Regions from separate parts of the Butyricicoccus sp. AM78-15b2TA genome, predicted to be linked through region 1. Evidence: riboswitches for the same ligand, from Rfam matches in the RefSeq annotation. Region 1 holds a riboswitch; each other region holds the start of a gene.
What was found. Region 1 has a riboswitch for FMN ahead of PGS25_RS05555 (ECF transporter S component). Riboswitches for the same ligand answer to the same signal wherever they lie in the genome.

Region 1 (10,618 bases):
GCCGAAAAGATCGTCGAGGGTCTTAAGGGCATTCTGAAGGATATCGAGGACGGCAAGGTTGAGTTCTCGCTCGATTACGAGGACATCCACATGAACGTCGAGCAGCTGCTGACCGAGCGCATCGGTGATACCGGCAAGCGTCTGCACACCGGCCGTTCGAGAAACGATCAGGTTGCACTCGATATGCGTCTGTACGTCAAGAAGGAGATCAAGGAGATCATCAAGCTGATCCTCGGCTTCATGAAGGCACTGACCGCAAAGAGCCGCGAGAATCTTGATGCGGTTATGCCGGGCTACACCCATCTGCAGCGCGCACAGCCGACGACCTTTGCACACTATATGATGGCGTATGCCAACATGCTCAAGCGCGACGTATCCCGCCTGCAGGACTGCTGCGAGCGCATGGACGAAATGCCGCTTGGCTCGGGCGCACTGGCTTCGACCACTTATCCGATCGACCGTGACTTCGTTCGTCAGCAGCTTGGCTTTGCCCGCCTGACCGACAACTCGCTCGACGGCGTATCCGACCGTGACTACTGCGTGGAGCTGCTCTCCGCGCTGTCCATCCTGATGATGCACCTGTCTCGTCTGTCCGAGGAAATTATTTCGTGGTGCTCGTGGGAGTTTAAGTTTGTCGAGCTGGACGATGCGTACTCCACCGGCTCGTCCATCATGCCGCAGAAGAAGAATCCGGACGTCTGCGAGCTGATCCGCGGCAAGACCGGCCGTGTTTACGGTGCGCTGACCACCATGCTGACCGTACTCAAGGGTCTGCCGCTGGCGTATAACAAGGATATGCAGGAGGACAAGGAGGCTGTATTCGGCGCTATCGACACCGTAAAGCAGTGCCTTGAGGTATTTACGCCGATGTTCTCCACCATGACGCTGCGCCGCGACAACATGCGCAAGGCAGCCTCCCGTGGCTTTATCAACGCAACCGACTGCGCCGACTACCTGACCAAGAAGGGTGTTCCGTTCCGCGATGCGTACAAGACGGTCGGCCGTCTGGTCAACCAGTGTATCAAGGCCGATGAGACCCTCGAGACCATGACCATGCGCGACTTTGCAGCAATTTCCAACAAGTTCGGCGACGACGTATACGACGCACTCGACCTGCGCACCTGTGTTGCTGAGCGTAAGGTCATCGGCGGCCCGGCTCCGCAGGAAGTAACCCGCCAGATTGATAAAATTGACAAGTTCATCGCGGAGGTTGAGGACGATGAAGCCTAAAATTTACATCGACGGCAAAGAGGGCACGACCGGTCTCCAGATTTACGAGCGCCTCGGCGGCCGCGACGACATCGAGCTGCTGCTCATCGATGAGGATAAGCGCAAGGACACCGAGGAGCGCCGCAAGTTCCTCAATGCAGCCGACATTGCGTTTCTGTGCCTGCCGGATGCGGCGGCGAAAGAGGCGGTTTCGCTCATCGAGAATGATACCACCCGTGTCATCGATGCATCGACCGCGCATCGCACCGACCCGGACTGGGATTACGGCTTTGCTGAGCTGTCCAAGGCGCACCGCGAAGCCATCAAGAACTCCAAGCGCGTTGCCAATCCGGGCTGCCACGCAAGCGGATTTATTTCCTCGGTTTACCCGCTGGTAGCAAACAGTATCATTGCCGAGGACACCGCGCTCACCTGTGCTTCGCTGACCGGTTACTCCGGCGGCGGCAAGAAAATGATCGCGGAGTATCAGGACGAGAACCGCGATCCGCGACACGATTCCGAGCGCATTTACGGTCTGAACCTGCACCATAAGCACCTGCCGGAGATGGGCTACATCTGCGGTCTGACGCAGGCGCCGGTGTTCGTGCCAATCGTAGGTGACTTTTACAAGGGTATGGCCACCACAGTTATGCTCCCGGGCGTAGATGCACATCTCGTGCATGCGACGCTCACCAGGCACTACGAGGGTCAACAGCTTGTCACCGTGGCGCCGTTCGGCGGGGAAGAGCCGATGATCTACGCCAACACGCTGGCCGGTCACGACAGCTTAAAGCTCATTGTCTGCGGCCACGAGGAGCAGACGATCGTCACCGCGCTGTTTGACAATCTCGGCAAGGGCGCTTCGGGCGCTGCCGTGCAGAATATGAATATCATGCTCGGTCTGGATGAAACGACCGGCTTAAACCTCTGATTTCAGCAGGAGGAAACAGTTATGAAGATTATCGAAGGCGGCGTTTGCGCCGCAAAGGGCTTTAAGGCGGGCAGTGTGCGCTGCGGCGTCAAGGAAAGCCGCACGAATGACGATACCGCAATCATTTTCAGCGAATGCGAATGCACCGCGGCTGCCACCTACACGATGAACCGTGTCAAGGCGGCTCCGCTGTATGTTACCATGGAGCACCTCGAGGACGGCGTAGCACGCGCGATCGTTGCCAATGCGGGCAACGCGAACGCCTGTGCACCGGACGGTATGGAGAACGCCCGCCGCATGGCAAAGGCAGCTGCTCAACTGCTCGGCGTTGCGGAAACCGACGTTGCCGTTGCATCCACCGGTGTTATCGGCCAGCGCCTGAACATCGAGTGCATCGAGGAGCACCTTCCGGAGCTTAAACTGGAGGACAATGCCTCCGAAAAGGCCAACCGTGCCATCATGACCACCGACACCAAGCCCAAGACGGCGGCTGTCGAGTTCACCATCGGTGGCAAGACCTGCCGCATCGGCGGCATCTGCAAGGGCAGCGGCATGATTCATCCGAACATGGGCACTATGCTGTCCTTCATCACGACCGACTGCGCCATCACGCATGAAATGCTGACTGATGCACTTCAGGAGAACGTAAAGAAGACCTACAACCGTGTAACGGTTGACGGCGACACCTCCACCAACGATATGTGCATCGTGCTCGCAAACGGCATGGCAGGCAATACACTCATCGAGTGGCAGGACGAGGAATATCAGGCGTTCTGCAAGGCACTCAACGAGGTCAACACCCGCCTGGCGCGCCAGATCGCTGCAGACGGCGAAGGCGCAACCAAGCTGGTTACCTGCACCGTTAAGAACTCCCGCTCCGAGGAAGCAGCTGAGCGACTGGCCAAGGCTGTTGTCGGCTCCAATCTTGTCAAGGCGGCCATGTTCGGCGCAGATGCAAACTGGGGACGCGTGCTGTGTGCAATGGGTTATTCCAAGGCACCGTTCCGTCCGGAGTACGTTTCTGTGGCGTTCGAGTCCGCTGCAGGCAGCGTAGCAGTCTGCGACAAGGGTGCTGCTCTGGATTTTGATGAAGATCTGGCGAAAAAGGTGCTCTCCGAGAACGAGGTTACCATTGCGGTTGACGTAAATGAGGGCGAGGACAGCGCTACTGCATGGGGCTGCGATCTTACTTACGATTACGTTAAGATCAACGGTGATTACAGAACTTGATTCTTAAAAACGAAGAAAACTCCCGATAAAGGAACGAATTAGTATGGATACTCAACTTGATGCGGAGCTGCGTGCCAATATTCTGGTCGAAGCGCTTCCGTATATTCAGGAATATTACGGTCAGACCGTTGTTGTAAAATACGGCGGCAACGCAATGATCAACGAGGAGCTGAAGGACGCGGTCATCCACGATCTGGTACTGCTCAATCTGGTCGGCGTCAAGGTCGTTATCGTACACGGCGGCGGCCCGGAAATCAATGAAATGCTGGGAAAGATCGGCAAGGAGAGCAAGTTTGTCAACGGTCTGCGCTACACCGATCGTGAAACCATGGATATCGTCCAGATGGTGCTGTGCGGCAAGGTCAACAAGGACCTTGTAACCCTGATCGAGAAGGCAGGCGGCCGCGGCATCGGTCTCGGCGGCATGGACGGCGGCCTGTTTCAGGCGAAGCGCCTGACCGACCGCTCGGGTACGGATTACGGCTACGTCGGCGACATTATGGATGTAGACCCGTCTCCGGTTATCGACGTGCTGCAGCAGGGCTATATTCCGGTCGTTTCGACCGTTGCACAGGGCATCGACGATGAAACCAACTACAACATCAACGCTGATACCGCAGCCAGCAAGCTGGCAGTTGCACTCGGTGCAAAAAAGCTGATTCTGCTGACCGACGTACGCGGTTTGATGCAGGACATTAACGATCCGGACAGTGTCATTCACCGTCTCAAGGTGTCCGAGGTGCCGAAGCTGGTGCGCGACGGCATCATCAAGGGCGGCATGATCCCCAAGGTAGACTGCTGTGTTGAGGCAGTCCGCAAGGGCGTTGAGCGTGCCACCATTCTGGATGGCCGTGTCAAGCATTCGATTCTGATCGAGCTGCTTTCCAAGGTCGGCGCAGGCACTATGTTTCAGTAATTGAGAATTGAAAATGGAGAATGGAGAATGATTCGCTCCGTATCTCCGATAAAAGGTGATACCCTATGACTTACAATGAATTAAAAAGCGAAGAAAATAAATATGTAATGAACACCTATGGCCGTTTCCCGATTGCGCTGGACCACGGCGAGGGTGCGACTCTGTGGGACGTTGAGGGCAAGAAGTACATCGATCTTGCTTCCGGCATCGGTGTAAACTGTCTGGGTTATGCCAATCCGGCAATCATTGACGCGATCGATAAGCAGGCGCACAAGCTGATGCATGTTTCCAACCTGTTCACCACCGAGCCGATGGTTCAGGTTGCCAAGAAGCTGGTAGAAAAGACGCATCTGGGCGGCAAGGTATTCTTTGCCAACTCGGGCGCCGAGGCAAACGAGGGTGCCATCAAGCTGGCACGCAAGTACTCGTTCGACAAGTATGGTGAGGGCCGCTTCAAGGTGCTGACGCTCATCAATTCCTTCCACGGACGTACCGTAACCACGCTGAAGGCCACCGGTCAGGAGCGTTTCCACAACTATTTCTTCCCGTTTACCGAGGGCTTTGATTACGCGGTTGCCAACGACATCAAGTCGGTACGCGCAAAGGCGGACGATATGACCTGCGCCATCATGATGGAGCTGATTCAGGGCGAGGGCGGTGTCCTGCCGCTTGACCGCGAGTTCGTCAAGGAGGTAGAGAAGCTCTGCCGCGAGAAGGATATGCTGCTCATCATCGACGAGGTGCAGACCGGTATCGGTCGTACCGGCAGCCTGTTTGCTTTCCAGCAGTACGACATCAAGCCGGATGTTGTCACTATGGCAAAGGGTCTTGGCGGCGGCATGCCGATCGGCGCCGTCATGGCGGCGGATACCTGCTGCAACGTCCTGACGCCGGGCACACACGCGACCACCTTCGGCGGTACGCCGATTGTTTGCTCCGCAGCAAACGTCGTGCTCGATACTGTCGGTGACGGCCAGTTCCTGATGAAAGTACGCGAAAAGGGCGAGTACCTTCGCAACGGCATCCTGTCCCTTGGCTCGCCGAATATCAAGGGTGTGCGCGGCATGGGTCTCATGCTCGGCATCATCGTTGAGGAAGGAAAGCACTCTGTGTTTGCCAATAAGCTGATCGAAAACGGCGTTCTGGCGATCACCGCCGGCAAAAATGCCGTTCGTCTGCTCCCGCCGCTCACCATTTCGAAGGAAGAGATGGATGAAGCACTCGCTATCATGGCAAAGGTATTTTAATCAAAGGTCTTGACAATTAGTAATTAACGTGATTATCGCACTGGTGCAGCAGCACCCAAATAATTACTAACTACTAATTATTCATTGCTAATTTGCAGAAAGGGTTTATTACAATGAAGCATTTACTGAAGCTGCTTGACTGCTCCACCGAGGAGATCATCGGTCTGCTCGATCTGGCGGATCAGCTCAAGTATGAGAGAAAACACAACATTTCCCATCGTCACCTGGAAGGCAAGAGCCTTGGCATGATCTTCCAGAAGTCCTCCACCCGTACCCGTGTTTCCTTCGAGACTGGCATGTATCAGTTGGGCGGTCAGGCGCTGTTCCTGTCCAACCGTGATCTGCAGATTGGCCGCGGTGAACCGGTACAGGATACGGCCCGCGTGCTGAGCCGCTATCTGGATGGCATCATGATCCGCACCTACGAGCAGAAGGAAGTAGAGGATCTGGCAAACTACGGCTCTATTCCGATCATCAACGGTCTGACTGATTTCTGCCATCCGTGTCAGGTTCTGGCGGACCTCATGACCATCCGCGAGAAGTTCGCAGTCCTCGAGGGCCTCAAGCTGTGCTACATCGGCGACGGCAACAACATGGCCAACTCGCTGATCGTCGGTGGTCTCAAGACCGGCATGAAGGTTTCCATCGCAACGCCGGTGGACTACCGTCCGGACGCTGAGGTTATGGCATTCGCAGAGCCGAACCCGAACTTCTTCATCACCGATGACCCGATGAAGGCTGCTGAGAACGCAGACGTTGTTATCACTGATACATGGGCGTCCATGGGTCAGGAAGCCGAGAAGGAAGTCCGCATGAAGGCATTCCAGGGCTATCAGGTCAATGATGAGTTGCTGGCTGCTGCAAAGCCGGGCTGCATGGTGCAGCACTGCCTGCCGGCCTACCGTGAGCAGGAGATCACCACCAAGGTGTTCGAGGAGCACGCAAACGAAATTTTCGAGGAAGCAGAAAACCGCCTGCACGCACAGAAGGCCGTTATGGTTACTCTGATGAGCAGCAAGGAAGACTGATTTCTGATAAAAAGCCGCTTTCGCAAGGGAAGGCGGCTTTTATGTTTTTTCTTGCTGAAGTGTTGACAAGTCTTTTACTGGCGACTATAATAGCAGTATAAATAAATCAGTTCTGTTTCAGGGCGGAGTGAAAGTCTCCACCGGCAGTATACAGGCTTCGAGCCTGATAGTCTGCGAGCCGCAAGGCATGATGGGTTAGAATCCCAACCGACGGTTATAGTCCGGATGAGAGAAACAGATGTACCTATCGCTACGTCTGTATGCCTCTGGAGCAATCCAGGGGCTTGTTTTATTTATGGAACAGGACTCCTGAAAGGGAGAAAAACAGCAATGACAAAAACCAGCAAAATCACCTACACCGCAATTTTTGCGGCTATCGCAACCGTGCTGATGTACTTTGAATTCCCGATTCCGTTCATGCCGCCGTTCCTCAAGGTGGATCTGTCCGGCGCAGTCGTGCTCATCGGTGCGTTTATCTTCGGCATCGCTCCGGCGATCACGATGATCGGCATCAAGGACATCATTCATCTGACCCAGACCCAGACCGGCGGCTCCGGTGAGGTCGCAGATTTTCTGATGCTTTCCACGCTCGTTGTTATCGCCGTGCTGCTGTACCGCGGTCACAAGAGCCGCAAGATGGCTGTCCTCGGCTGTGCAGCCGGATCGGTCGCTATGGCCTGTGTCGGTATGCTGACCAACTATTTTCTTATCATTCCATTTTATTCGCAGGTTATGCCGCTGCAGGCTATCTTTGATGCATGCAACGCGATCAACCCGTATGTGACCGGCATGCAGGGCTATCTGCTGCTCGGCGTTCTGCCGTTCAATCTCATCAAAGGCGCAATCCTGACTGCGATTACCATGCTTGCCTACAAGAAGCTGAGCGTGTTCATCAAGTCCAAGCAGATCGAATTGCACCACTCCAGACAGCGTGTCGGCTAAGTAAAAAACGAAGGTGCTCTCCAGCAAACGGAGAGCACCTTTTTGTTCAATAATCGCAAACAGTGCGGCAATATCTATGATTTCGACAAAGATCTGTATACGAATTGACAAAATGCGTGACCAAGATTATATCACATGCGTGCATCTAATAGACTCGGTCCCGTCAAGATTTGTGCGCAAAAATGTTTGCAGGTTCTCCGGCTGAGTGAAGTCAGCCGGCAATGAAGGCGTCGTCCAGCGCTGTCTCCGAGTGCTTCATGTTCATATATTTTTTCTGCCCCACTGCGTGCCCGCCACATGGCGAAGCCAAGCGCAGACCAGCATCAGAGCAGAGTTGCCGTCAGGGAACGTCCCCACCACGCGGGTTCTGCGGCGGATCTCACGGTTCAGCCGCTCGATCACATTGTTGGTGCGGATGCGCGTCCAATGCTCACTGGGAAAATCGCAGTAGGTCAGCGTCTCCTCAATGCCGTCCTCGACCTTCTTGGCAGCCTCCTTCAGCTTCATGGCGCGCAGTCCGGCAACGACTGCTTTAGCCTTCTCGCGGAATGTCTTTTTGCTCTCCTGGGCGTGGATCGCCTTGAGCATTTTTGCCACAATTTTGACCTTGGATTTAGGCAAAACAGAGAAAACATTGCGATAGAAATGCACTGTGCAGCGCTGGTATTTGGCGTCTGGGAACACCTCGCCCACGGTCTCCAGCATCCCCATGCACTTGTCACCGACGATGAGTTTTACGCCGTCCAAGCCGCGTCCGCGGAGCCACTGAAAGAAGCTGACCTAGCTGGCCTTATCCTCTTTCATTCCCTCGGCGGCGCCTAAAACCTCATGGAAACCGTCATCATTCACGGCGATTGCCACCAGAATGGCTACATTTTCATACTCTCCGCCCCAGTTGCGGCGCGGATAGATGCCGTCCACGTAGACATACGGATAGCGCCCGCCCTGTAACGGGCGGTTGCGTCAGTCCTCGATATGGACGTAGGCTTTCTTGTTCGGTTCACTGATGATGGCGGGCGAGACCTTGCTGACCCACAGCGCCTCGGTGATGTCCTCTACCCGGTGCACGGAAACACGCCTGCCAGGTACATCTCGATGAGGGCCTCCTCCACGCTGCTCTCCCGGCGGCGATACCGTTCGATGATGGCAGTCTCGAAGGATACGCCCTTGAGTCGCGGCATATGGAGCGTGACGTCACCAGAGGCGGTGGTGAGATTCCGGTCATAGTGGCCGCTTGCGGTAGCCCTGACGGTCTCGCTGCGTTCGTAGCGGGCAGCCTGTCTCAGGGACTCCGTCTCCTTTTCCGGCAGCTCATTCAGGGTTTCCTCCACGCTGCTGCGGACCAATTCCTTGTTTTTCCCCTTGATGATTTCCTCATTCAGCTGTACAATTTTCTCGGACATAGTTTGTTGTCTCCTTTCAGAATGGTGTGTGGTAACTTCATTCTACCAGAGCCTGCAAACTATGTCTTCTTTTATGCGGTTTTCAATTTGCGCAACTTATTGTACCTTATCATATGAATTAGGAAGAATAGCATGGCTTTATGGAGATCAAGTTCGCAAAAGCAAACAGAAAATAGACAAGCCATCAGGGCTCCTGCAAAATGATAGTTGTCGAAAAAATCATGATGTAAAGGAGAGACCCTAATGGCACACAAATAGAATACCACAAATCTGACAGAATTGCTACTGCAATGTGTGACGCAACCGGATCCGATGCTGAGTATGGCTGGAATGGCTATGCACAGAGCTGATGGAGGCAGAGGTCGATCAGCAGCTAGGCGCAGAGAAAAGTCAACGCACGGACGGAAGAAGCGGCTACCGCAGCGGTTATCGTCCTCGTCGTTTGGATACCCGAATGGGCACGATGTACCTCATGGTACCCAAGGTTCGTCAGGGCGGCTACATTCCGTTCTTCGTTAATCGCTCCCTCGCTGATACAGTATACCCGGTTCTCCGGGTGGACGCACTGTGCGAAAAAGTTCGTGTAGATGGCAGAATTGTCAGCATGGCGGTGCTTATCGTGCGCGGTGTGGACGAAAATGGCCGCAGAGATATTATCGCGCATATGATGTGATCGACTCCTATGCCAAACGCTTTCCGAAAGCGGTTCAGTGCCTTGAAGACGGATTGGAAGATTCTCTGGCCTTCTATGCATTTCCAATGCTGGATGCGTGAAAAATCTCATCTTCCAACATGATTGAGAGATTGAATCGTGAAATCCGGAGACGTACCAGCGTGATTGGAATCTTTCCGAATAAAAGTTCCTATGTTCGTCTGGTGACAACGTATCTCATGGAATACGCCGAGGACTGGTCTGCTTCCAGAGTAAATATACAGCGCTCGTGTTTTTCGTCTTATTATTGCTCATCAACGGCGCAGCTCTGTGAAAAGCTTCACGGTGTTTTCTTGCACTTATAGAATATTTATACGAAACGCAGATAAATGAACGCATAGTCATTAAACGAAAAATATTAGACAGTATATATGGAAATGACATAATAGAGAATTGGTAGTCGTTTTTAAGATAATAACATAAATATGCAAATATGAATATTCTGTCGAATAAAAGGCACACTGCATAAGCGGATGAGACGCGAAGAAACAGACTAACGACTGGCTGCGCCTTTATGGAAAATGCTGAATATTATGTGTCGAATTTTGTCGATTAAAATATTGACGCATGCGAAACCTCGTGGTAAGCTGAATAAAAATATGTGTGTTCTCTGCGAAAAATTGTGCAGAGTGCAGTGAACGAAGCGCACGCAATCGTCAAATCCCAGCTTGCGGGTCAGGAGGAAAACGTGAAACGTTTTAAAACGGCATTTTCTGTGGTCTTGGCGCTCTCGATGGCGCTCGGCATGGTAGTCGTTCCTGCGGGAGCGGCCGACGGTACTTATCAGAATGCGGTTTATCCGGAACGGATATGTAGAAAGGCTCAACCAACTACATCAATCCGAATCAATCGAAATGGTACACCCGTAGTTGAAAAGTCGATTACTGTTTCGATTCCAACTGGTGATGAGCCATACAAGGATATGTATACGGCGGATGCACTTTTCCAGGATCTGACGGTCAACCACGAAGCAACATGCAATATTTCATTGTATGCAGAA
Region 2 (10,618 bases), on a different contig from region 1:
GCGACGCCAGCAGCGACCATTTTTTCAGCGAATTCCGCAGACTGCCGGTTGCTGCCGTCAGAATCAGTTTTTCCTTGGCGCGCGTCATCGCTACATATAATACGCGCAGCTCTTCGGATATCATCTCGCGGCGCATCTGCACCGAGACCGCAATGCGCTCGGCGGTGTCGTACTGCACACCGCGGTCACGGTCGCGGCACTTACTGCCGAAGCCGAGGTTCTGGTGCACGAGCACCGGCTCCTTGAGGTCGCTGTCGTTGAACTGCTTGGCGCAGTCTGCCACGATAACGACCGGAAATTCCAGTCCCTTAGACTTGTGGATGGACAGAATGCGGACCGCACCGCCGGTGGCCTCGGCACCGACCGTCTGGAAATCCTCGCCCTGTTCGAGCATGCCGCGCAGCAGGCGCACAAAGTCAAACAGGCCGCGGAAGCCCTGTCCCTCAAACGAGCGCGCCCGCTCGAAGAACGTCAGCAGGTTGCTCTGGCGCTGTGCGCCGTTCGGCAGAGCGCCGTACAGACCGAGCGCGCCGGTCTGGTCGTAAATCTCCCACAGCAGGCGGTACACCGGCTGATCGCACGCAAAGGTGCGCAGAAAGTCCAGCCGCTGCAGGAAGGTTTCCACCTTGGGAAAATCTGTTCTCGCCTGCAGCAGCGCGTCATAATAGCTGATCTTGCGGTCCACAAGGCGAATATCCGCCAGTTCCTGCTCGGTGAATCCGAACAGCGGCGAACGCATCACGCCGATAAGGTCAACATCCTGCCGCGGGTTGTCAATGACGCTGAGCAGCGACACCATCGTGCCGACCTCGGCAGTCTCCAGCAGGCCGCCGCGCTGCTCGGCGCTGGCTGTTACGCCGATGCGCTCCAGCTCCGCAATGTAGGTCGGCGCCTTGTTTCTGGGCGAGCGCAGCAGGATTACGATGTCGCCCGGCGTGACCGGACGCAGCTTCCCGGTCTGCTTATCCGTCACCGGAAAGCCTTCGTCGAGCAGCGCACGAATCCGCTTCGCGGCAAGCCGTGCTTCGAGTTCGGTCTTATCCGGCGCATCATCGTCCTCGCCGAGTCCGTCCGCGTCCACGAGCAGGACTTCGGTCTTGTACCGCGCATTTCCGGACTCCGGATAGTAGTCCGCGCCGAGGTGCAGCGCCTCCTTGTCCGTGTACACGAGATCGCCCACGGTCTCGCCCATGACGGCGGCAAACAGATAGTTGCACGCATCCAGCACGGCCGCTCGTGAACGGAAATTCTGCCCGAGCACGACACGGCGCGGCTGCCCGTCAGCGGCGTCTGCCACCTCACCGAAGCTGCGGTATTTCTCAAGGAAAATGGACGGGTCAGCCAGTCGAAAGCCGTAAATGCTCTGCTTGACGTCACCGACCATGAACAGGTTGGTCTCGTTTCTGGAGAGTGCACGGAAGATGGCATCCTGCACGGCGTTGGTGTCCTGATACTCGTCCACCGCAATTTCGGTGAACTGCTCGGACATGGTTTTCGCCAGTGCGGACGGCTTGCCGTCTGTATACAGCAGACGCACGGCAAAGTGCTCCAAATCGTTGAAATCCGCAGCATTTCTCGCACGTTTCGCTGCCGTAAAGGCATCATCAAAGGCGTTTACCATGTCAATGAGCGCGAACAGCGCGGGGGCTGTCAGGCCTCGGTCGTACTCCGCTTCTTCTGCGGTGACGGTCAGCCATTTCTCCCGAATGTTATTGGCAACGCCCTTCCACTCCTCGCGCATGGCCTTGATCTGCTCGAGGAACGCCTTGTCCTCAAATTTTCTCGCGGCCTTCAGTCGGTCAAACGAGATCGACCGGGCAGCCTTCACGCAGTCGTCCCAGCTGCCGTTATACAGCGCATCGAGCAGACGCTCGGCCTGATTTAAGTCGCTTGTCAGCGCGGGCAGATAGTTGTCCGCCAGCTCATCAATGCCGGTCAATTCATCCACAGCCATGTGCAGAAATGCCGCACCGTGCTGTGCCGCCGACTTCGCCTGCTCGCGCAGAACACGGCCGTGCGGCGTGTCCATGCCGCGCGTGTACAATCCGGCGCGCACATCCTCGAGGAACGCCCGCGGATCAGGATGCGCCTGAATCTTCTCGTAGGTGCCGAGAATGACCTCGCCCAGCTTTTGGTCATCGCGCCCCGCCGTCAGCAGATCACAGAGCGCAAAAAACTTCTCGTCTGCCTGCTCATAGGCCGTATCGAGCACTTCTTCGAGCACCTCGGCGCGAAGCAGCTTGCCCTCGTTTTCGTCCATCAGGCGGAAGTCGGGTGCAATACCGAGCACCGCCGCCTGCTCGCGTGCGAGCGACAGACACAGCGCGTGCACGGTCGTGATTTTCGCGCGGTGCACGAGGAACAGCTGCCGCCGCAGACGGGTATCCCGCGGGTTTGCGGCTACAGCCGCACCGAGTGCCGCACCGATTCGCTCACGCATTTCGGCTGCCGCCGCGTTGGTAAACGTAACCAGCAGCAGGCGGTCGATATCGACCGGATCCTTCTCGTCCGTCAGCCGACGGAGTACGCGCTCGGTCAGTACGGCGGTCTTGCCCGAGCCGGCTGCCGCCGAAACCAGCAGTGCGCCGCCGCGGTCGTCGATCGCGGTCTGCTGATCAGGTGTCCACTTCGGCATTGTCGTTCCCTCCTAACTGCTCCCAGAATTCCTTGTCCTTGATGTTTTTCAGCCAGCGTACCTTATCTCCGGCGGTCTCGTCGAACCGGCAGGCTGCCCGGAAATCGCACCATTCGCAATAGCTGCGGTCGGTCTTGCGCGGATCGGCTTCAATGCTGCCGTTTCGCAGAGCCTGTCCCATTTCGAGCAGCTTTTTCTGCGTATAGCGTGCCAGTCTGCCGAATTTCGCCAGATCAGCTACCGCAGACTTGGCGGCAAGCGTCAGCTCGTCCTCGCCCTTTCTGGTCTTGATAGAGACCGGAATAAACCGTCCGTCACCTTCCAGACCGTGCTCCATCGCCTCGAGCAGCGACATATCGTCGCTCAGCAGACCCGAACGCCGCAGCGCCTTGTCGCGCAGGATGCGCAGCCCTTCCTCGTCCGTGTCGCGCGCCGCGTCCGGCAGCTCATCGCGCACCGGAACATACAGCACGCCTGCCGGTACGATTTCGTTCAGCTCGGCGGTCAGGCGGGCACGATAGCGGTCCAGGCCCTCCTGCTGCAGCGCGTACAGATAGATGATAAGCTGCATGTTGAGTCCGTACCAGATATCGGACAGCGAAAATGACTTTTTGCCGCTTTTATAGTCCATAACGCGCAGATAGAGGCGACCGTTTTTGATGTAGCCGTCCACGCGGTCCACCTTGCCGGAGAGTGAAACCGACACATCGCCGTCCTCGCACTGCACGGGCGGCAGGTCGCCGCTGCGCGAGAAGTCCAGCTCATAGTCGATCGGCGCAAAGTCGGATACGCGCAGTTCTTCGATCACGTTGTCGAGGATCTGCTCCACGGCGCGCACCAGTCGGCGGAACAGGTATTGGAAGCGCGCGGTTTTATTCTCCAAGCCGCCAAGCTCCTCCGCGACATACTGCCGTACCGCTTCACGGCAGGCTTTCCGCACGGTCGGCTGATCGGCATGGGCGGCGCCGCCCTCGCACTTTCCAAGAGCATCCAGCGCATGCTCGAGCACATAGTGGATGAACGTGCCGGTCGAGAGCGCATCAAACTTCGCCACGCGGCGCGGCTTGGCCTTCAAACCATACTGCATAAAGAATGCAAACCGGCAAGAATAGAACGTATCCACACGCGAAGCGGTCAGATTGAGGCTTTTTCCGTACAATCCGTCAATCGTGTGCGGACTGCTCAGCGGTCCTCTGCCGCGCCGCTGCGTCTGTGCGTTTTTGACTCGCTCATCATCCTTATAGTAGGCATAGGCAGCCCGCACGGCGGCTGTCCGGTCGCCCGAAAGATACGCGCACGCGAGTTCGACCGCCGGTCGTTCCGCCTGCAGGCGGTCGCGCACGGTCTCCGTCCGGTGGGTGGAAAACGGCACATCCGGCAGCAGCTCCCGCACTGTGTTCACGAAGTAGGACAGCCGCGTTTCACCCCCGCCTGCGTCGATGGTGTGATACGTCAGCAGCAGCTCGTCTGTCGGGCACGCGAGTGCCCGATAGAGCGTTTCCTGCTCCATCAGCAGGCGTTCCTCGCCGTAGGCTTTGAGTTCCACGCCGAGCGCATCCATTTTGTCGCGGTCCATGTCACTCAGCAGCGAAGTCGAGGACGGGGTTTTCGGTATCAGGCCGTCGTTGACGCCCAGCAGGATGACATATTTCGCATTTTCCGTACACGCACGCTCGATGTTGCCGCAGGTCACGCGGTCGAGCGAAACCGGAATCGTACCCACATCGTACTCGCCGAGCACCAGCCGGAACAGCTGCGCGAAACGGTCGAGCGTCAGCGGCATATCACCGCACACCCATGCAAACTGCTCCATCGCAGAGACCAGGATTTCCCACAGCTGGCGGTACTCGTCGGCCAGCTGCAGACGGCCCGCCTGCTCGTGTCCGGCGGCGCGGTCAGTCATGCGCTGCGGCGCATCCACCGCAAGAAGAAATGCATAGAGCGCACGCACGCAGTCGCCTGCAGGCTGCTCACCTGCAAGTGCCTCGCGCAGTGCGGAGAACGGCGCGATTGCCCGTTTGCGGAGTGTGTTCAGCTCGACAAGCTGTGCCTTCGCGTTCTCGTCGATGGACAGACCGTAGCCGTCCGGATGCTCGGTCCACTCGCGTTCCCATGCTCCGCCGCGGATGTTCCAGGTGAGCACATAGTTCTCTAATTTGTCAATTTCGTCCCAATCCAAGCCCGCGAGTCCGGTCTTGAGACAGGAGAACAGATCTTCATATCGGAAGTGATTTCGCACCGCCTCGAGCGCATTCGTGACCAGCGCCATCGGCGGACGGGACAGCAGATCCGGCTTTTCTGCGAGGAACACCGGAATGTCGTACCGCGCCATCGCCATTGCGAGAAACGCACTGTACGGCTCGATATCGCGTGCCGCAACCACAAAATCGCGGCAGCGCGCGCCTTCGTCCCGCACCTTGCGCCGAATGTAAGCCGCCGCGTGCTCGCACTCGTCAAACGGTGAAGCCGCCTCGTACAAACGAACGCCGGCCGCGCTCTCCTGCGGGGTACGCACCGGCAGCAGGCTTTCGCGCTCGAGCGCAGCCAGTCCCGCCGGTCGGGCCACCTTGCTTCCGCCCAGTTCGATGCGCTCGACCGTCTGGTTATGATGCTTTGCCATTCGGGTTAATTTCTGCACTGTTTTACAGCCGGTAAGGAAAATCTCCGGGTAATCCGTATCACAGGTTACCGCCGCAGAGAGCGGCACACCCGCTGCCAGCATGGCATCAACCACTGCACTTTCCTGCACGGTAAAGCCGAGAAATCCATCCAGATAGACCGCTGCACCGTCCAGCGTGTGACTTTCTGCCAGACGGTCGCGCAGGTGTGTCAGCCGGTCTCTCGGGTCAGGCAGAGACTCCTCGCACAGACGCTCGTAGGCTGTTAAAATCTGTGCAAGATCGGACAATTTTTCTGCAAGTACCGCGTCCTCACTCTCCTCGGCAGCCGCAAACAGCGTCTCCGGTGCGACTGCACAGGTTTTGCACTCGTCGATCAGCCGCAGCGCCTCCTGCAGCAGCTCCGGCTTGTCTGCCAGACCCTTCCATGCACTCAGCCCCCCCTGCACACGGCGTGCCGCCTCCTGCAAGGTCAAAAGCTGACCTGCCGGCGTCAGCATCTGCTGTGCCAGTCCGCCGACCTCAGAGAACACACGGTCAGCCAATCGTGAGAACGTCAGCACCTCGGCCGTGCGTGCGCCGTGGTTGTGCGTGGCTGCAGCAAGCCGTCGCTCCATCAGGTGCGAGTTCAGCTCGGGCACGAGCAGAATCTGCCGTCCCTCTCCCTTTTCACTCAGCGCCGCGATCTCCCGCAGGATGGCCGTTGTCTTGCCGCTCCCCGCTCGTCCGGTCCAGATCCGCATGGCACACTCTCCTTTCATTTCATAGCTATTTGATTATAGCACAACCGGAGCAAATTGAAAATTGGTAATGGAAAACGGAAAACTATCAATAACAACCGTATGGTCATTTTATATTTTTTGTGCGTTATCAGCGTATTTTCCAGTCTTTTTCGAACTTTTACGGTGCTTTGTTTGCATTCACATATTCTGTAAAATTATTTTTTCAAAAAACTCTTGCATTTTTCTCCGCTTGGGACTATACTTTCCTCAGGCAGAACAATAAAGGCTCTGCCCCGCAAAACCAAATATTTGATTCTTCAGGGCAGGGTGCAATTCCCTACCGGCGGTACAGCCCGCGAGCGGATGCCATTCGGCGGAAGCATGATTCGGTGAAATTCCGAGGCCGACAGTATAGTCTGGATAAAAGAAGAATGCGCGGAAAGATTTTCCGTTTGTTTGCTGTTCTGAAATGCCGATTCGGTGTTTCGGACTTTTTATTTTCACAATGCTTTTTTCAGCGTCCCGAAGATTCTGTCTTTGGGACGTTTTTTTGGCTGTCGCCAAACTATCGTGAAATTTTCTACAGAATTATTATATCAGGTGATTCTATGCAGGAGCAAAAACAGGAATATATGCGTCAGGCGTTGGCGCTGGCCCAGCGCGGAGCCGGTCACGTCAATCCGAATCCGATGGTCGGCTGCGTCATCGTCAAGGACGGAAAAATCATCGGTGAAGGCTGGCACGAGCACATCGGCGGCCTGCATGCTGAGCGCAATGCGTTCGCGCACTGCACCGAGGACTGCACCGGCGCAGACCTTTACGTCACGCTTGAGCCGTGCTGCCACTGGGGACGCACGCCGCCGTGCACAGATGCAGTCATCGAGCACAAGATCGGCCGCGTGTTCGTCGGCTGTCTGGACCCCAATCCGCTGGTAGCCGGCAAAGGCGCACAGATCCTGCGCGACGCAGGCATCGAAGTCGAGACCGGCGTGTGCGAGGACGAATGCCGCCGCGTGAATGAAGTTTTCTTTCACTACATCACGCACAAAACGCCGTTTGTGACGCTCAAGTACGCGATGACGCTGGACGGCAAAATCGCCGCGCACACCGGCGACAGCCGCTGGGTTACCGGCGAGACCGCCCGCCGTCATGTGCACGAAACGCGCAACCGGCTGCCCGCCATCATGGTCGGCATCGGCACCGTGCTTGAGGACGATCCGCTGCTCACCTGCCGCATTGACGGCGGGCGCGATCCGATCCGCGTAATCTGCGACAGCCGCGCAAGAACGCCGATCGACAGCAGAATCGTACAGACGGCGAACAAAATCCCGACCTATATCGCGGTTGTCGGTCGAAATGAGCGCACCGCTGAACTGGAACGGCACGGTGTACACATTCTCGAATGCAAAACGAAAAACGAGCGCGTAGACCTTGCCGACCTGATGCGCCAGCTCGGCGCACTCGGCATCGACGGCATATTGCTTGAAGGCGGCTCGGCACTTGCGTTCTCCGCGCTGGAGGCCGGTGTGGTACACCGCGTGCAGGCGTACATTGCCCCGAAAATCATCGGCGGTGCAGGCGCGAAAAGTCCGGTCGGAGGTCTGGGATTTGACAAGATGGTGCAGGCGCTTCCGCTGAAGGACGTGACCTGCACGCCGATGGGCGAAGATTTCCTGCTTGAAGGGAGATTGTAATGTTTACTGGACTTATCGAAGAAATCGGTACGGTGCGGCGCATCGAGCGCGGCGCAAAGGGCGCTCGGCTGACGATTGCGGCAGATACTGTGCTCGAAAATACAAAAATCGGCGACAGCATTGCCACGAACGGCGTGTGTCTGACCGTGGTCGCGCTGACGGACGACAGCTTCAGCGCCGACGTGATGGCGGAAAGCCTGCGGCGTTCCGCGCTCGGCAGTCTGCAGAGCGGCTCGCCGGTCAATCTGGAGCGCGCGATGCCTGCCGACGGACGGTTCGGCGGTCATATCGTATCCGGCCATATCGACGGCACCGGCTCGGTTCTCTCGCAGCGGCGCGAGGACAACGCCGTATGGGTGACGATCAAAACACCGGCTCCCCTGCTCCGGTACATCGTCGAAAAAGGCTCGATCGCCATTGATGGCGTCAGCCTTACCGTGGCGGCTGTGACGGACACCGACTTTTCGGTCTCTATCATCCCGCACACCGGCGCACAGACCATTCTGCTCGGCAAAAAGCCGGGCGAGCCGGTCAACCTCGAATGCGATGTGATCGGCAAATACGTTGAAAAAATGCTCACGCCGCACAAATCCAGCGGTATTACGATGGATTTTCTTGCACAACACGGATTTTAACGGAGGTTTTCTTTTATGGAATATCAGTTCAATACAGTTGAAGAAGCGCTCGAAGAGCTTCGCGCCGGACACCTCATCCTCACCATCGACGACCCGGACCGCGAGAACGAGGGCGACCTCATCTGCGCCGCACAGTTCGCCACGACCGAAAACGTCAACTTCATGGCGACCCATGCCAAGGGCCTGATCTGCACACCGATGAGTGAGCAGGTTGCGCTCCGTCTCGGTCTGGAGCAGATGGTAAAGGTCAACACCGACAACCACCACACCGCGTTCACGGTCTCCATCGACCATGTGGACACCACGACCGGCATTTCCGCCGAGGAACGCGGCTTTACCTGCCGCAAATGTGCGGATATCCACACCAAGCCGGAGGAGCTCCGCCGTCCGGGACACGTTTTCCCGCTTGTTGCACGCCGCGGCGGTGTGCTGACCCGCAACGGCCACACCGAGGCGACTGTCGATCTGTGCCGCCTGGCCGGACTCGAGCAGTGCGGTTTGTGCTGTGAGATCATGCGCGATGACGGCACGATGATGCGCACGCCCGAGCTGATGGAGAAGGCCAAGGAATGGGGTCTCAAGATCATCACCATCAAGGACCTGCAGGACTACTGCCGTCGTCATGATAAGCACGTTGTCCGCGAAGCCTGTGCGAAAATGCCCACCCGTTTCGGTGAGTTCCGCATCTACGGCTACGTCAACGACCTGACCGGCGAGCACCACGTTGCGCTCGTCAAGGGCGAAATTGGCGACGGTAAGAACCTGCTCTGCCGCGTACACTCCGAGTGTCTGACCGGCGACGTGTTCGGTTCCCGCCGGTGCGACTGCGGTCAGCAGCTGGCGGCAGCCATGCAGCAGATTGACAAGGAAGGACGCGGCGTGCTGCTCTATATGCGCCAGGAAGGCCGCGGAATCGGTCTGATCAACAAGCTGAAGGCGTATGAGCTGCAGGAAAAGGGCTTCGATACAGTCGAGGCAAACGTAAAGCTCGGCTTTGCGCCCGACCTGCGTGAATACTGGATCGGCGCTCAGATCCTGCAGGATCTCGGCGCGAAGGAGCTGCGCCTGCTGACCAATAATCCGGAGAAGATTTACGGTCTGGACGGTTTTGGTGTAGAGATCACTGAGCGCGTGCCGATCGAGATTGCACCGCAGAAGGACGACGCGTTCTACCTCAGAACCAAGAAAATTAAGATGGGTCACCTCTTTAGTGAAACATTGTAATCAATCTATCCCGCAGGGCGGGATGACCTCACCTCGCCCTGCAATATATCTGTTCACCATATTGAAAGGAAGATTTTAAGATGAAGGTACTCGAAGGCAAGTTAGTAGCAACCAAGGGCAAGTTTGCAATCGTTGGTGCACGTTTCAACGAATTTATCGTTTCCAAGCTGATCTCTGGCGCGGAGGACACGCTGGTACGTCACGGTGTGGACACGGATGACATCACGCTCGTATGGGTTCCGGGTGCATTTGAGATTCCTCTTGCGGCACAGAAGCTGGCGCAGAGCGGCAAGTATGATGCAGTTATCTGCCTCGGCGCGGTTATCCGCGGCTCGACCAGCCACTACGACCTCGTGTGCAACGAGGCTGCCAAGGGCATCGCACAGGTCAATCTGCAGACCGGCGTACCGGTAACGTTCGGTGTGATTACCACTGAGAACATCGAGCAGGCCATCGAGCGCGCAGGCACCAAGGCCGGCAACAAGGGCGCCGATGCAGCGATTGCCGCTCTCGAGCTGGCAAACCTGCTGCCGCAGCTCTAAAATTGTGCAGAAAAATGCTCTCTGATGATTCAGAGAGCATTTTTATTTACCATCCTCAATTCTCCATTTTCCTCCTGCAGACGAAAAACCACCCGTGAAAAATCCCGGGTGGTTTTCTTTATTCTACCGAGCCTTCTCCGCCCATGAGCGCGGTCAGCTCCTCAATCCGCTCCAGTGGGAACGGTGGGAACGCCACCGGCTTCATGGCGATGGACATCAGCTTCATCGGGTTATCGTCCGCCGCTGCGCGGTTAGAGGCAGTACACCGCGCCTGCGGGTACGACCGGACGGCCGCACACCCTGCAGGTGAAGCTGTCGTCGCAGGCATGCGTTTTGTAATAACCCTTTTGATATTGCTTGCGTTTATTCTCCCGATTCATGGGAATTCCTCCTGAAAAGTCGATATTTTTCGTCCTTTGGGGAGGTGGTTTACGGATTCCTGTACAGCCGACCTCCCGGTCAGCGCACAAGCTCCAGTTTACCGAATTTGTTCAAAAAGCAATGCTTCTTTAATTATTTATCCTTGAGTGCGTCCTTTACCTTATCCC
Region 3 (10,618 bases), on a different contig from region 1:
GGAAATCTTCGCCATGAGAAGGGAGGAATCTGTTTCTGTGATGATGCCTCGCAACAAGTACTCGGTGCTGATGTTGAGCGCATCACAGACTTTGAGGATTGTTTCAGGTCGCATAGCCTTTTGTCCCAGTTCTGCGGTGGAGATGGTCTGTGGTGTGACATGAGCCAGCTCTGCCAGAGTTTCCTGGGTCATATTCAGTTGTTTCCTCCGGTCGAAGATCCGTTTACCCATATCTTTTAGTAGATTATCCATGCGTCACCTCCATGCCATAGTTACATTTTATCCGCTATGACATGGATTATTAAGCGGTCATGGTTGATTTATCTCGTCTATGGCAAGTATAATAGACGAAGATGGATACTGGGAAAGGAGAATCATATGAACAGTTTTTCGTGTGTAATTACAGGCCATAGGCCGACTCGTTTCAAGTTCAAATATAACGAAAAGGACAAGCGCTGCCAGCGGATCAAAAAGTGTTTGCAGGAACAGTTTATACGGCTTTATAATCAGGGGGTGCGATGCTTTTGGGCTGGGGGAGCAATGGGAACTGATATGTGGGCGGCAGAGATCCTGTTGCGTATGAAAGAACAGACAGCGTATCAAGATGTGAAATTGTGTCTGGCTCTCCCCTTTGAGGGATATGATGCAGACTGGGATGATTGGCACCAAAAGAGAATGAAGTTTATTCGCAAATATGCAGCGAAGGTTTTAATTCTGGGTGAAATGCCATCAAGTGAGAATTATAAAAAACGCAATTACTTTATGGTGGATCAGGCCGGTTGTATGGTGGCTGTTTATGATAATGCAAACAATGTGCGATCCGGAACTCAGCAGACTATCAACTATGCCAAAAAGAAAGGACTTCAAATCATTTATATCCATCCGGATACGGCACAGGTAACGACAGAAGATACAACTTTATGGAAATAATAAAGGAATAGCTCCAAAGTGGGAGAATGCTATGACTGTTTTGGAGCTTGTTTTGTTATATAATGTCGAATGATTTTCTCTTTCCTCGAAGGATATTCTAACGCTACTCCAAAGGTTTCCGAAAACTGTCAGTTACACTGTAATTATGGCAGTAATCCCAAAAATCAATGAAAATTCGGTAAGCGGAGGTGGGGGTATGAGATCAGTACGATACCCAATGAAAATCGGAAGTACAGGGCGGTCTTTATCCTGATGATGGGGATAAAGGCCGCCTCCTGTTTTAATATAGAATAGCTGGAACAGCATTTGAAAAAAGTATTATTTTACAATTTAACAATTATCAGCAAGGCGGCAGCGTTGCGCTGCCATATCGCGAAAGAAAGGGGATGATGCAGGCCGCCTGTGTGCCGTCCGCATAACTGCGGACAGGGAGTAACGGTGTTATGGAGAAAGGATTCCACGACATCGAGCAGTTCATTGCTTTCATAACTCCAGGACACACGGCTTTTCATGAACGGCTCTCAATAGGGGCATATCGTCGAGGCAGGGCAAGAGAGTTTTCTTCACATAAAGATAAACCTCCACCTGCCCGAACGGCATCTATTGAACTGCTCGATGCAGAAATTCAAGAAACAGCTGGTTTTGTCCATTGGTACAAAGCTGGCTGTTTTTCTCTATATCAACCAGCTTTGGCCCGGTGCAGGTCACCGCCAGAAGCTCAGGAAATCCATCGGAATTCTTGAGACTTTTGGAGGTAAAGCCATGTGGCAACGGAATAATGGACAGGCAGAAGATGACCTGCAATTTAGATTTACAGCATATTTGGTGTCGGCGGTTAAGCGCCGTAGAAAAGATTATTTGCTCCAGCTTTATAAGCGCAGCAGTATAGAGAGTACTGTGGAAGTGGTCTACGAATCCGAACCCAGCTCGGAGGAAGTGGTTTTGGACAAATTGCCGCTTATGGATGTGATTGAGAATGGGGCGCTTTTGGAGGCCCTGCAAAAACTCAATGAACGGGAGCGCCAGATATTTCTGGCCCGAACGCTGGAGGAAGAAGATTTTGATACTTTGGGAGCAAAGTTTGGACTGTCTTATAAAGGGGCAGCGGCGCTTTACTACAGGACGATTCAGAAAATTAGAAAGAGTATTGAAGGGGGTGACAAGAGATGAATTTTGAATGTCTGCTTCTCAGCGCCAAGGCTGGAAACGAGGATGCCATTACGGCGATTTTACAGATGTACCGGCCATTGCTGCTCAAGTATGCCATTATTGATGGAGCATTGGATGAGGATCTGTATCAGGAATTGAGCATTATTTTGTTGAAGGCGATTAAATTGTTTAAGATTTAAGTCAATGAGAAAGGCTCCGAGATCCTTACGGCCTCGGAGCCTTTCTTACTGACTTAAAGGGGAGAACTGTTAAATTTATATCCGCTGCCCAGTACAGTCCGGATATAGCCACCCTTGGGCATATTCGGCGTCAACTTACGTCGTATCTGACTGATGACGCTGGCAACGGCAGTTCCGCAGTGCTCACCGTCCACATTCCACACAGCCTCATAAATCTGGCTGGCTGAGAATACCCAGCCAGGGTGACGAGCCAGATAAGCGAGGACAGCAAACTCATGGTGAGTCAAAGTAACAAGTTGACCGTTGCAGGATACAGTTTGCTCCTTTAGCCGAATTTCAAGGTCTGGAAAGGAGAGGCTGGCGTTAGAGGGTGGGAGAGCAATATGGTCAAGTTCTGGTTCGTTTGCAATAGCTTCTATAATTTTATTGAGTATATGTTCTTCGTGGTCTGCAACGGATAATATTAAAAATTTGCCCATATTGTTCACATCCTTTCTTCTCCTTATGTGCATAAGCAGTGGTTCTGTTTTTGGAAAATCTTAAATGAGATGGGGGTATAGTGCCAGAGCCTTTTCTATTTGTAAAAGGTTGCTGAATATAGAGACTTCAAAACTCTGGGACTGGGGCCATTTGTTCTAATGCTTAAATATCACCTTACCCAGAATTAAACTTATAACCGTAGCCAATTACAGTTTTTATATACTCGCGCCCCTTGCAATATGGTTTTAGCCTTTTGCGTATTTGGAAAATTGTATTTTCTACTGCGTGTAAATGGTTATTTGTAGGCTCATGCCAAATCTTTTCATAAATCTGCTCTTTTGTGAAGGTGGTTTGAGGAGATTGTTGCAGCAGATAAAGGACTTCAAATTCGTTTGTTGATAAATAAACTTCCTTCTGTTCTAATATTACACAATGCCGGTTAACATCAATGTGTAAGGTGTGACTTGCTTGCTTCAATCCCCAAAATTTTAGCGCCATTGTCCGGTCGTTTGCAATTTGTGCAAGCAGCAAGGATAATTCGTTAAATTTTCTAACTTCTCTCAATTTCTTATATAGGTTGACAGTTATCGTACTCCCGTATATGTCCTTATCAAAATCAAAAATATGTGTTTCGATTGAAACAGAATCATCATTATCAAGTGTAGGGCGTGCCCCAATATGGGTAACACCATAATATCTCTTGTCGCTTAAAAGAATATCTGCCACATATACCCCTGTATTTGGCAAAAATGTATTTTTTGCTATCTCCATGTTTGCGGTAGGTGTCCCCACATGCTTTCCAATACCTCGGCCGTGTATAACGATTCCCGTTAGTGTGTAAATAGGCGCATTCGTATTTTCTTTCATTTCGATCCTCATATAATTCCATTCATTGATAGGATGATCAAAACACAAGTCACAATGATGAAGCTTGCCAATATAAGCAGACCAGTATGCTTTTGTCTTGCTTCATTTTCCGAAGTAGCAACATATCCGCTTTTTCTCAAAGCGGTAACTATGGGCTTATACAGTAAAAATGTAATGGATGCATTTAACCCGCCTTTCAACAAGTTAAATGGAAGAAAGGCAGGGAGTAACAATTCCACAACCGCTTCTCTTGGATACCCCATATAAAGCGGCGTTATCAAATAGTTCCATAGCAGCATAACAATAACCGTTATTAGCCACCCCGATGCCAGGCCAATCAGTGCACCAGATAGAGTGTGTTTTTTTTTGTAAATGATAGACGCCGTACACGCAAAAGATAGTGTTTGTACGATATTCATGATACAACCTAATATTCCGGTATCGCTTACTGTAATCATTTCAAGGGTTGCCACAATGACAGATACGATACAGGAAGTCATCGGTCCCCAAATAAAGCCGCCTAAAGTTACAATAACATCTGATGGGTCATACTTTAAGAATAGAATAATCGGAATCCTGCCAACAACCATGGTGACATAAGTGATTGCACATAGCATCCCAATAGCGGTGATTCTTTTTGTTTTACTGTTCATAATTGCTTTCCTCCGTGACAAAAAATTAACACCCAAAAGAAAAGGTCTTTCAGGTGTTAACATTATAATTAGGCCACAGAAAAGAAAGTAAGCCTCTCAAAATCTGCGGAAATCTAACCATATCTTCTTTCATCCAGACTATACTGTTGGTTTTGGAATTACACCAAATCGTGCGTTTTACGCTCGCGGACTTTACCGCCAATCGGGAATTTCACCCTGCCCCGAAGACACTTTTATTCAGTTGTTTCCCCGCAATTATAACATCAACCACTTTTGGAAGCAATGAGTTGAAGAAAGTTCGGAAGCATTTCGGAAATCATCTTATATTCAGTTATAGTTTTTCATACGAAACTAAGTCGGTGAGTGGAATCCTCAGATGGTCATGTCTTTCTGTATCTGCAGCTTCTTCATTTCCATAACCGATTACTAAAATATTGATTGGCTCTAAATTATCGGGCAAATCAAATTCTTTCCGGATAACATCAGGCTGAAAGTAACATACCCATACGGTACCTAAACCTAATTCTGTTGCCTCCAACATCATATGGTCTGTTAGGATAGCTGAGTCAATGTCTCCGGTTTGTTTTTGGTCAAATGGGCGAACCCATGCTTTGTTATGATCTGCACATACAATAATTGCAAGAGGAGCATTATAAATATTTGCCCCTTTGCTGATTTTTTCCAGCCCTTCTTTGCTTTCTACTGCAATTAAGTGAACCGGCTGTAAGTTTGCTGCTGTTGGTGCAACATGAGCAGCCTGCAAAATTTTATCAAGCTTCTCTTTTTCCACCTTTTTGCTGCTGTAATTGCGTACAGAATACCGTTTTTTTGCAATCTCAATAAAATTCATCATGGTCAATCCTTTCTTGGTGTTGTATAATTTAGTTGCCATATTCAATCGTCGTACTAATTTTAACATGGTGCAGTAGAATAACAAGATTGCACTTTTCAGGTAGATACTTCCCTCAAAGAAAGTACCCAAAAAGGAGTGAATTTATAAAAATGAATTATCAAAAAGATCAATTTAGTTGTCCAGTGGAAGCCACACTTTTTCTGATTGGAGGAAAATATAAACCTCTCATTCTTTGGCATTTGATAGAAAAACCTTTGCACTACATGGAATTACAACGCTTAATTCCAAAAGCCACCCCTAAAATGCTTTCACAACAACTTCGCGATTTGGAAGAATGCGGCATGATTCACAGAGAAGTAATTCCAGAAAAACCACCTAAAACCTTGTATTCACTTACCGCCTTTGGAAAAAGTATCATTCCGGTATTGGATTCTATGTGTAACTGGGGAATACACTTTCTTGAAGGATTGGATATTACACCGCCTTGCGGTTCAAAACTGTAAATAGTCTATTTGGGGAAGAGTAGACTGCCGTTTGTCGAATTTATATATGTTTTTTTCAAGTAACACAGGATTTATATAAAAAAGCGCCGGACAGAGCCAATCAGCATATGTCCGGCGTTTCCTATATCACGGATTCAAATTTATATCCACTGCCCAGTACAGTGCGGATATAGCCACCCTTTGGTGTATCCGGCGTCAACTTGCGCCGGATCTGACTGATGATACTGGCAACGGCGGTTCCGCAGTTTTCACCGTCTCTATCCCATACAGCCTCGTAAATCTGGCTGGCTGAGAATACCCAGCCAGGGTGACGAGCCAGATATGCAAGAACTGCAAATTCATGGTGAGTCAGAGTGACAAGTTGACCTCTGCAGAATACAGTCTGCTCCTTTAGCCGAATTTCAATATTTGGGAAGGAGAGACTGGCATCAGAGAGCGGGAGAGCAATACGGTCAAGCTCTGGTTCGTCTATGATTGCTGCCATGACCCTATTAAAAATATGTTCTTCGCAGTCGGAAAGTGATAGAACCAGAAGTTTTCCCATATTGCTCACCTCCTCGTAAAATGTAAAGTGCTAATCCCCAAAATCATAGATAGAACTCTGAGATATTACTTTTTTTCCTAAAATAGTAATTGCTTTCTTGCTGCACTGATTTACGCACCGATAGCATAAGGTACACCGTCCATTTGCTACAATCTTACCTTTGGATAATGACAAATTATTCATAGGACATACCAATGCACATTTGCCGCACTTTATACAAGTGTCGGAATTTATCTGTATTTTGTCTGAATACGCTTGTGTTTTACGGTAAAACCAAAGCCGCTGTCCTAACAGACCTGCAATATGACACCAAAAGCCTAAACCGTTTTTAGTTGGAGTGCCATTTTTCAAATTGTACACTGCTGATTTTATACATTCTTCTGCTTGTATGACAATTTGCTTATTTTGATCCGGAGTACGCTTTAAGGCTTTTACATCACAAATGCAATCCGGCATTTTCAAATGAAGTCCACCCCATATATGTGCTCCGTATCGCTTAAACAATCTTGCAGATACACCCGCACCATCGCCGCTAAACAGTCCCATTGTTGCAATAATAAAAATGTGTTTTCCTTTCCATACATCAGAATTTCCACAGATAAAATCCCGTACTATTTTAGGCAGGTTGCTGTAATAGATTGGATAGGCAAAAATGATGTCTTTATGATGTGCAACTTTTTCTATTGTACCTTCATCCTCTAAAGGAGTTATTTCAATGTTCCTATCATATAGAGCAACAAACTTTTCTAAACAATATTTTGTATTTCCCGTCCCACTAAAATAAATCCCAATCATATTTTTTCTCCTGTATTATCTATAAAGGGAAGCTGAAAAACATCCATAAAATCAATGACTTTCTCCCTCCAGTCATTATCATAATTTACATTATTCATGGTGGCTAATGAGGTAACACCATGTATAAAAGCCCAAATGGTTATGATAATATCATTTTGCTTTTCTTCTGGATAGTGCGACTGCTCTAGTAGTTTACTTACAATATTTTTATAGATGATATAGGGTTTATAGTTTTGATCGTCTGGTATCGATAACGATAAGTCAATTTTTATGTTGGATTGCGAATATAAAAATTGAAAATAAGCAGGGTTATCTACAAAGAAAGACACATAGGCTATCCCCATATCTTTCAATATTTCTACAACATTATTATTCTTTTGAACGGCACTTTCTAATTGTTTAGAAAATCTATCTGTGATAAATAGTTGCATTGCTTCAAGCAGTTCTTCTTTATTTTGAAAGTGGCTGTAAGGGGCAGCATGGCTGACACCACACGCCGCAGCCACCTTTCTCAAAGAAAAAGCATTTACTCCCTCTGTACTTACAAGCTGAATACCTGTTTCAATCAAAGCATTTCGCAAGTCTTTGTGATGATAAGTTTGTCGTTGCTGTGCCATGCTAAATCCTCCAATCTTTACACTGTCTACATTGTACTTCGTTATCTTTACACTGTCAAGTTTGCAGTGGTTTTTATATCATAGCGGTTAAAATGAGTTTACAAAGGTAATATTTTTATGCGTATATACTTGGGAGTACATAGAAAAACGCACCGGATACAGAGCTGATAGGCATACTGTATCCGGTGCGTTGTAAATTTTTAACCTTTCAGATAGTAATGCACATAGGCATTATAATCTCGATGCCGGGTGACTAACCGCAGCCAGATATAAAAGTGAGCAGTTTCCGAATACAAATTGAATTCGGTGGGCTCGCTGGTGGGCTGGGCGTACCCTCGGCAGAACCGTGTTAGGGTGTCCAAATTCAGAAACTCCGGCAGTTGGAACAGCGCATTCTGGAAAGCATCAATTTCATGGGCAACTTCCAGAACAGGCGTATCCTTTTGGCACTGATGCCAGGTGGTCCACCATTTCCATCCGTCATAATCAGAACGGGAATAGGCTATCTCGCTGGCAGGACGGGAGCCCTGCTGAAACAGATCTTCAAAGGTGCAGGAAGTAGTCAGCAACGGATCTTCAAAGTCGGTCTGCTGCTGGCTCAAACCGTTTTTAACAGCTGCCCATTCTGTTAGGGGGAGTGGGCAACGGTTGGCATCACGCAGGGCTTCATCCATACCGCACGCCTCGCAGATATGGACATCTGCATAGCGGCTCAGGGCGTTGATGACCAGCCTGCGGTCCAGCGGCTGACCACACCGAAGACACAAGGGTGGTTGCTTTGCCTCTGGGGTAAACAGCAGTTTATCCTGTTGCCATATGGTTTCTAACAGGGATTTGGGGTAGATACGGATCTTCATGATGATGTCCTCCTATTTTATTGTCTTTCATATTCGTACCGTTTCCTCCGGTCTTTGGACCAGGGAGGGTAGACACGAAGTTCCTCCTGAAACATGGTCATCAGCTCGGCAGCCATGTCCTCTTTGCGCCGGTAGATGCACTGTTTCTCCGTACCATCGGCATAGCGGATGGTAGTCTGGAGTGCGGGACCTTTCTGCGTGAAGATGAATTTGCGGCCATGAGAAGGGTCAGATGCCTCGATCCAGAGGGGCAGGGTGGTGGAAACCCCATCTGGATACCGCCAGCCGCTGTAATCAGTGTAGCTAAACCCGTTGATTTCCCGTGCCAGCCGGCGCAGGGCAATATACAGCCGCTCAAAGCGGCGTCCCAGTTCGCCTTTTTGCTGCCGGATGTAAAGGGTATGCCCCTCATGATCCAGAGCATCCAATTCGTTGCTATAAAACAGGTATTCAGGGTAAAGGCAGCCATCCGATTCGAGAATTTGTCCGGTGGGTTCCGCAAGGTGATTGTCTGACAGCCAGGCCGGAAAAAGTCCGTCTGTGGCTTTTATATTGATGAAAGCGCAGTGGTCGGGGCGGATTCCGGTTAAGTTGGTGGTAAGATTTTCCCACAAAATCAGGATGCCGTGATCCTTTTCATAGAGCTTGATGGCGAGATTGCCGTTGGGATATGTACTGATTTTCAAAGTCAGCTGGGATCGGTGTTCGCCCAGTGTAAATGCGAGAGTATTCATAAGTGTTTTCCTCCAAAGAAGCACCGGCCGCCTGCAAAAATGCAGATTGCCGGTGCTTCTTAGTGTGTGTTCCGGACAAGGAAACCGGAGCAGAGAGAGGAATGCAGTTCCTCTCTGGTCATCGTCAGCTACACAGCCAAAGTCTTTGACTCGAACTGATAGCGCAGAACCTGAGCCAGCCTTGTCCTGTTTTCACAAGTAATGCGATAGGTAGGGCCATAGTTATGCCTCTGTTCATCCATCCTTCGAATGGAAATGCTAAATCGGGAGCCCTCCTGAGTAATCCACAGACGCCTGCCCGTGGCAGCATCTTCAGCAATAATCCATAAAGGGCACTGCATGGTCATGCGGGTCTGGGGGTAAGCATGCCAGCCGCTGCGGTCATGGTAACAGAAACCGGGGGTAGTCTGCCGCCTTTCATTCAGTACATCATAAACTGCCTTATATTTCATGCACTGCACCGCCTTTCAAAGTTTTTCAGGTAGCCTGCATACCCTTCCGGGTCCAGCTCCTGCAGCCGGTTGGCACGAAAACGATATTCAGGATAGGTGCAGAACCCACTCTGCATGGTGCGACCGGTTGGGATAGCCAGACCATGTCGGATGAGCCAGGTGGGAAATTCCGAATCGGCATTGGTGTCGATAAAGGCATGGTCTTTTTGCCGTTGGCCGGGCAGGTTGACGGTGAGAGTCGCCCAGGGTTCCGGGTCGCCGCTTTCCCATGTCACCATTTGTATGGCAAGGTTTCCATTCAGGTAGGAAGTCACCTGCAGCTGGATGGGGTGCGTGGCGCCAAATTTCTTGTAAGGCAAGGTAACAGGTGCCGCATCGGTATCAGGCTCTCCGTCCTCTACGCCCAGTTCCCAACTAAGGGACAAAATCTGGCTCTGGCTCAGCGTGCGGGTATATTTCTTTGCGTATTTTGGCTTGAAGAGCAGGGCACCGTCCTGCAGGAGCAGCTTTCCTTCTTTTTGGTCCTGAATACAGCGCAGGCCATGCAGACGGGGCTTTGCGCGCTCCACCGCATCGTGGATCTTCGGATGGTCAAACCATATGGAATACTGTACGGCTACATGGAGATGGGGATGCTCCTGAAAGCGTGAGCATAGGAGCTCCAGCACCTGTTGACAGACTTTTCTTCGTTTCTCCAGCGTCTGACGCTCGTTAAAGGTCAACGTGAAATATGAGAAATCCCGTTCGGATGCGTTTGCGGCGTCATTAAAGGGATTACACCAGAAGTACAGATCCCATCGGTCGCTGCCATAGGACACAGGGATATTTTCGTCATACTGGTAGCAGACAAAGTCCTGTGCGATGGCTTCCATGACGGGTTTCATTGCTGCGCTGCTCTCCAAACTTGCCTGACGGATATACTGCTCCCATTCTTCGCGGGTGTGGCTGTCATAAAACTGTTTGTTGGCTGCTGCCTCTGCTTCG

Region 2: linked by a shared signal. The riboswitch ahead of ribD (bifunctional diaminohydroxyphosphoribosylaminopyrimidine deaminase/5-amino-6-(5-phosphoribosylamino)uracil reductase RibD) and the one ahead of PGS25_RS05555 (ECF transporter S component) in region 1 are both predicted to bind FMN.
Region 3: linked by a shared signal. The riboswitch ahead of PGS25_RS02740 (ECF transporter S component) and the one ahead of PGS25_RS05555 (ECF transporter S component) in region 1 are both predicted to bind FMN.

Annotation. Positions count from the first base shown of each region.
Region 1 is NZ_JAQEHY010000004.1:98,713-109,330, reverse strand. Features, by position in the region: gene argH (argininosuccinate lyase) at 1-1,230, shown strand, start outside; gene argC (N-acetyl-gamma-glutamyl-phosphate reductase) at 1,220-2,140, shown strand; gene argJ (bifunctional glutamate N-acetyltransferase/amino-acid acetyltransferase ArgJ) at 2,162-3,370, shown strand; gene argB (acetylglutamate kinase) at 3,414-4,286, shown strand; gene PGS25_RS05565 (aspartate aminotransferase family protein) at 4,352-5,533, shown strand; gene argF (ornithine carbamoyltransferase) at 5,647-6,561, shown strand; FMN riboswitch at 6,671-6,802, shown strand; gene PGS25_RS05555 (ECF transporter S component) at 6,892-7,503, shown strand; partial or broken gene PGS25_RS05550 (IS256 family transposase) at 7,715-8,906, opposite strand; partial or broken gene PGS25_RS05545 (transposase) at 9,177-9,923, shown strand; gene PGS25_RS05540 (S-layer homology domain-containing protein) at 10,307-10,618, shown strand, end outside.
Region 2 is NZ_JAQEHY010000002.1:15,167-25,784, reverse strand. Features, by position in the region: gene addA (helicase-exonuclease AddAB subunit AddA) at 1-2,635, opposite strand, end outside; gene PGS25_RS02190 (PD-(D/E)XK nuclease family protein) at 2,616-5,996, opposite strand; FMN riboswitch at 6,285-6,411, shown strand; gene ribD (bifunctional diaminohydroxyphosphoribosylaminopyrimidine deaminase/5-amino-6-(5-phosphoribosylamino)uracil reductase RibD) at 6,584-7,669, shown strand; gene PGS25_RS02180 (riboflavin synthase) at 7,669-8,304, shown strand; gene PGS25_RS02175 (bifunctional 3,4-dihydroxy-2-butanone-4-phosphate synthase/GTP cyclohydrolase II) at 8,320-9,528, shown strand; gene ribH (6,7-dimethyl-8-ribityllumazine synthase) at 9,609-10,070, shown strand; partial or broken gene PGS25_RS02165 (hypothetical protein) at 10,189-10,450, opposite strand; gene dnaJ (molecular chaperone DnaJ) at 10,584-10,618, opposite strand, start outside.
Region 3 is NZ_JAQEHY010000002.1:150,294-160,911, forward strand. Features, by position in the region: gene PGS25_RS02710 (helix-turn-helix domain-containing protein) at 1-252, opposite strand, end outside; gene PGS25_RS02715 (SLOG family protein) at 379-930, shown strand; gene PGS25_RS02720 (sigma-70 family RNA polymerase sigma factor) at 1,546-2,100, shown strand; gene PGS25_RS02725 (helix-turn-helix domain-containing protein) at 2,097-2,279, shown strand; gene PGS25_RS02730 (winged helix-turn-helix domain-containing protein) at 2,333-2,758, opposite strand; gene PGS25_RS02735 (riboflavin kinase) at 2,934-3,626, opposite strand; gene PGS25_RS02740 (ECF transporter S component) at 3,635-4,279, opposite strand; FMN riboswitch at 4,397-4,512, opposite strand; gene PGS25_RS02745 (nitroreductase family protein) at 4,611-5,129, opposite strand; gene PGS25_RS02750 (winged helix-turn-helix transcriptional regulator) at 5,282-5,635, shown strand; gene PGS25_RS02755 (winged helix-turn-helix domain-containing protein) at 5,757-6,179, opposite strand; gene PGS25_RS02760 (EFR1 family ferrodoxin) at 6,210-6,974, opposite strand; gene PGS25_RS02765 (TetR/AcrR family transcriptional regulator) at 6,971-7,591, opposite strand; gene PGS25_RS02770 (hypothetical protein) at 7,792-8,448, opposite strand; gene PGS25_RS02775 (DUF4313 domain-containing protein) at 8,466-9,182, opposite strand; gene PGS25_RS02780 (DUF4313 domain-containing protein) at 9,631-10,618, opposite strand, start outside.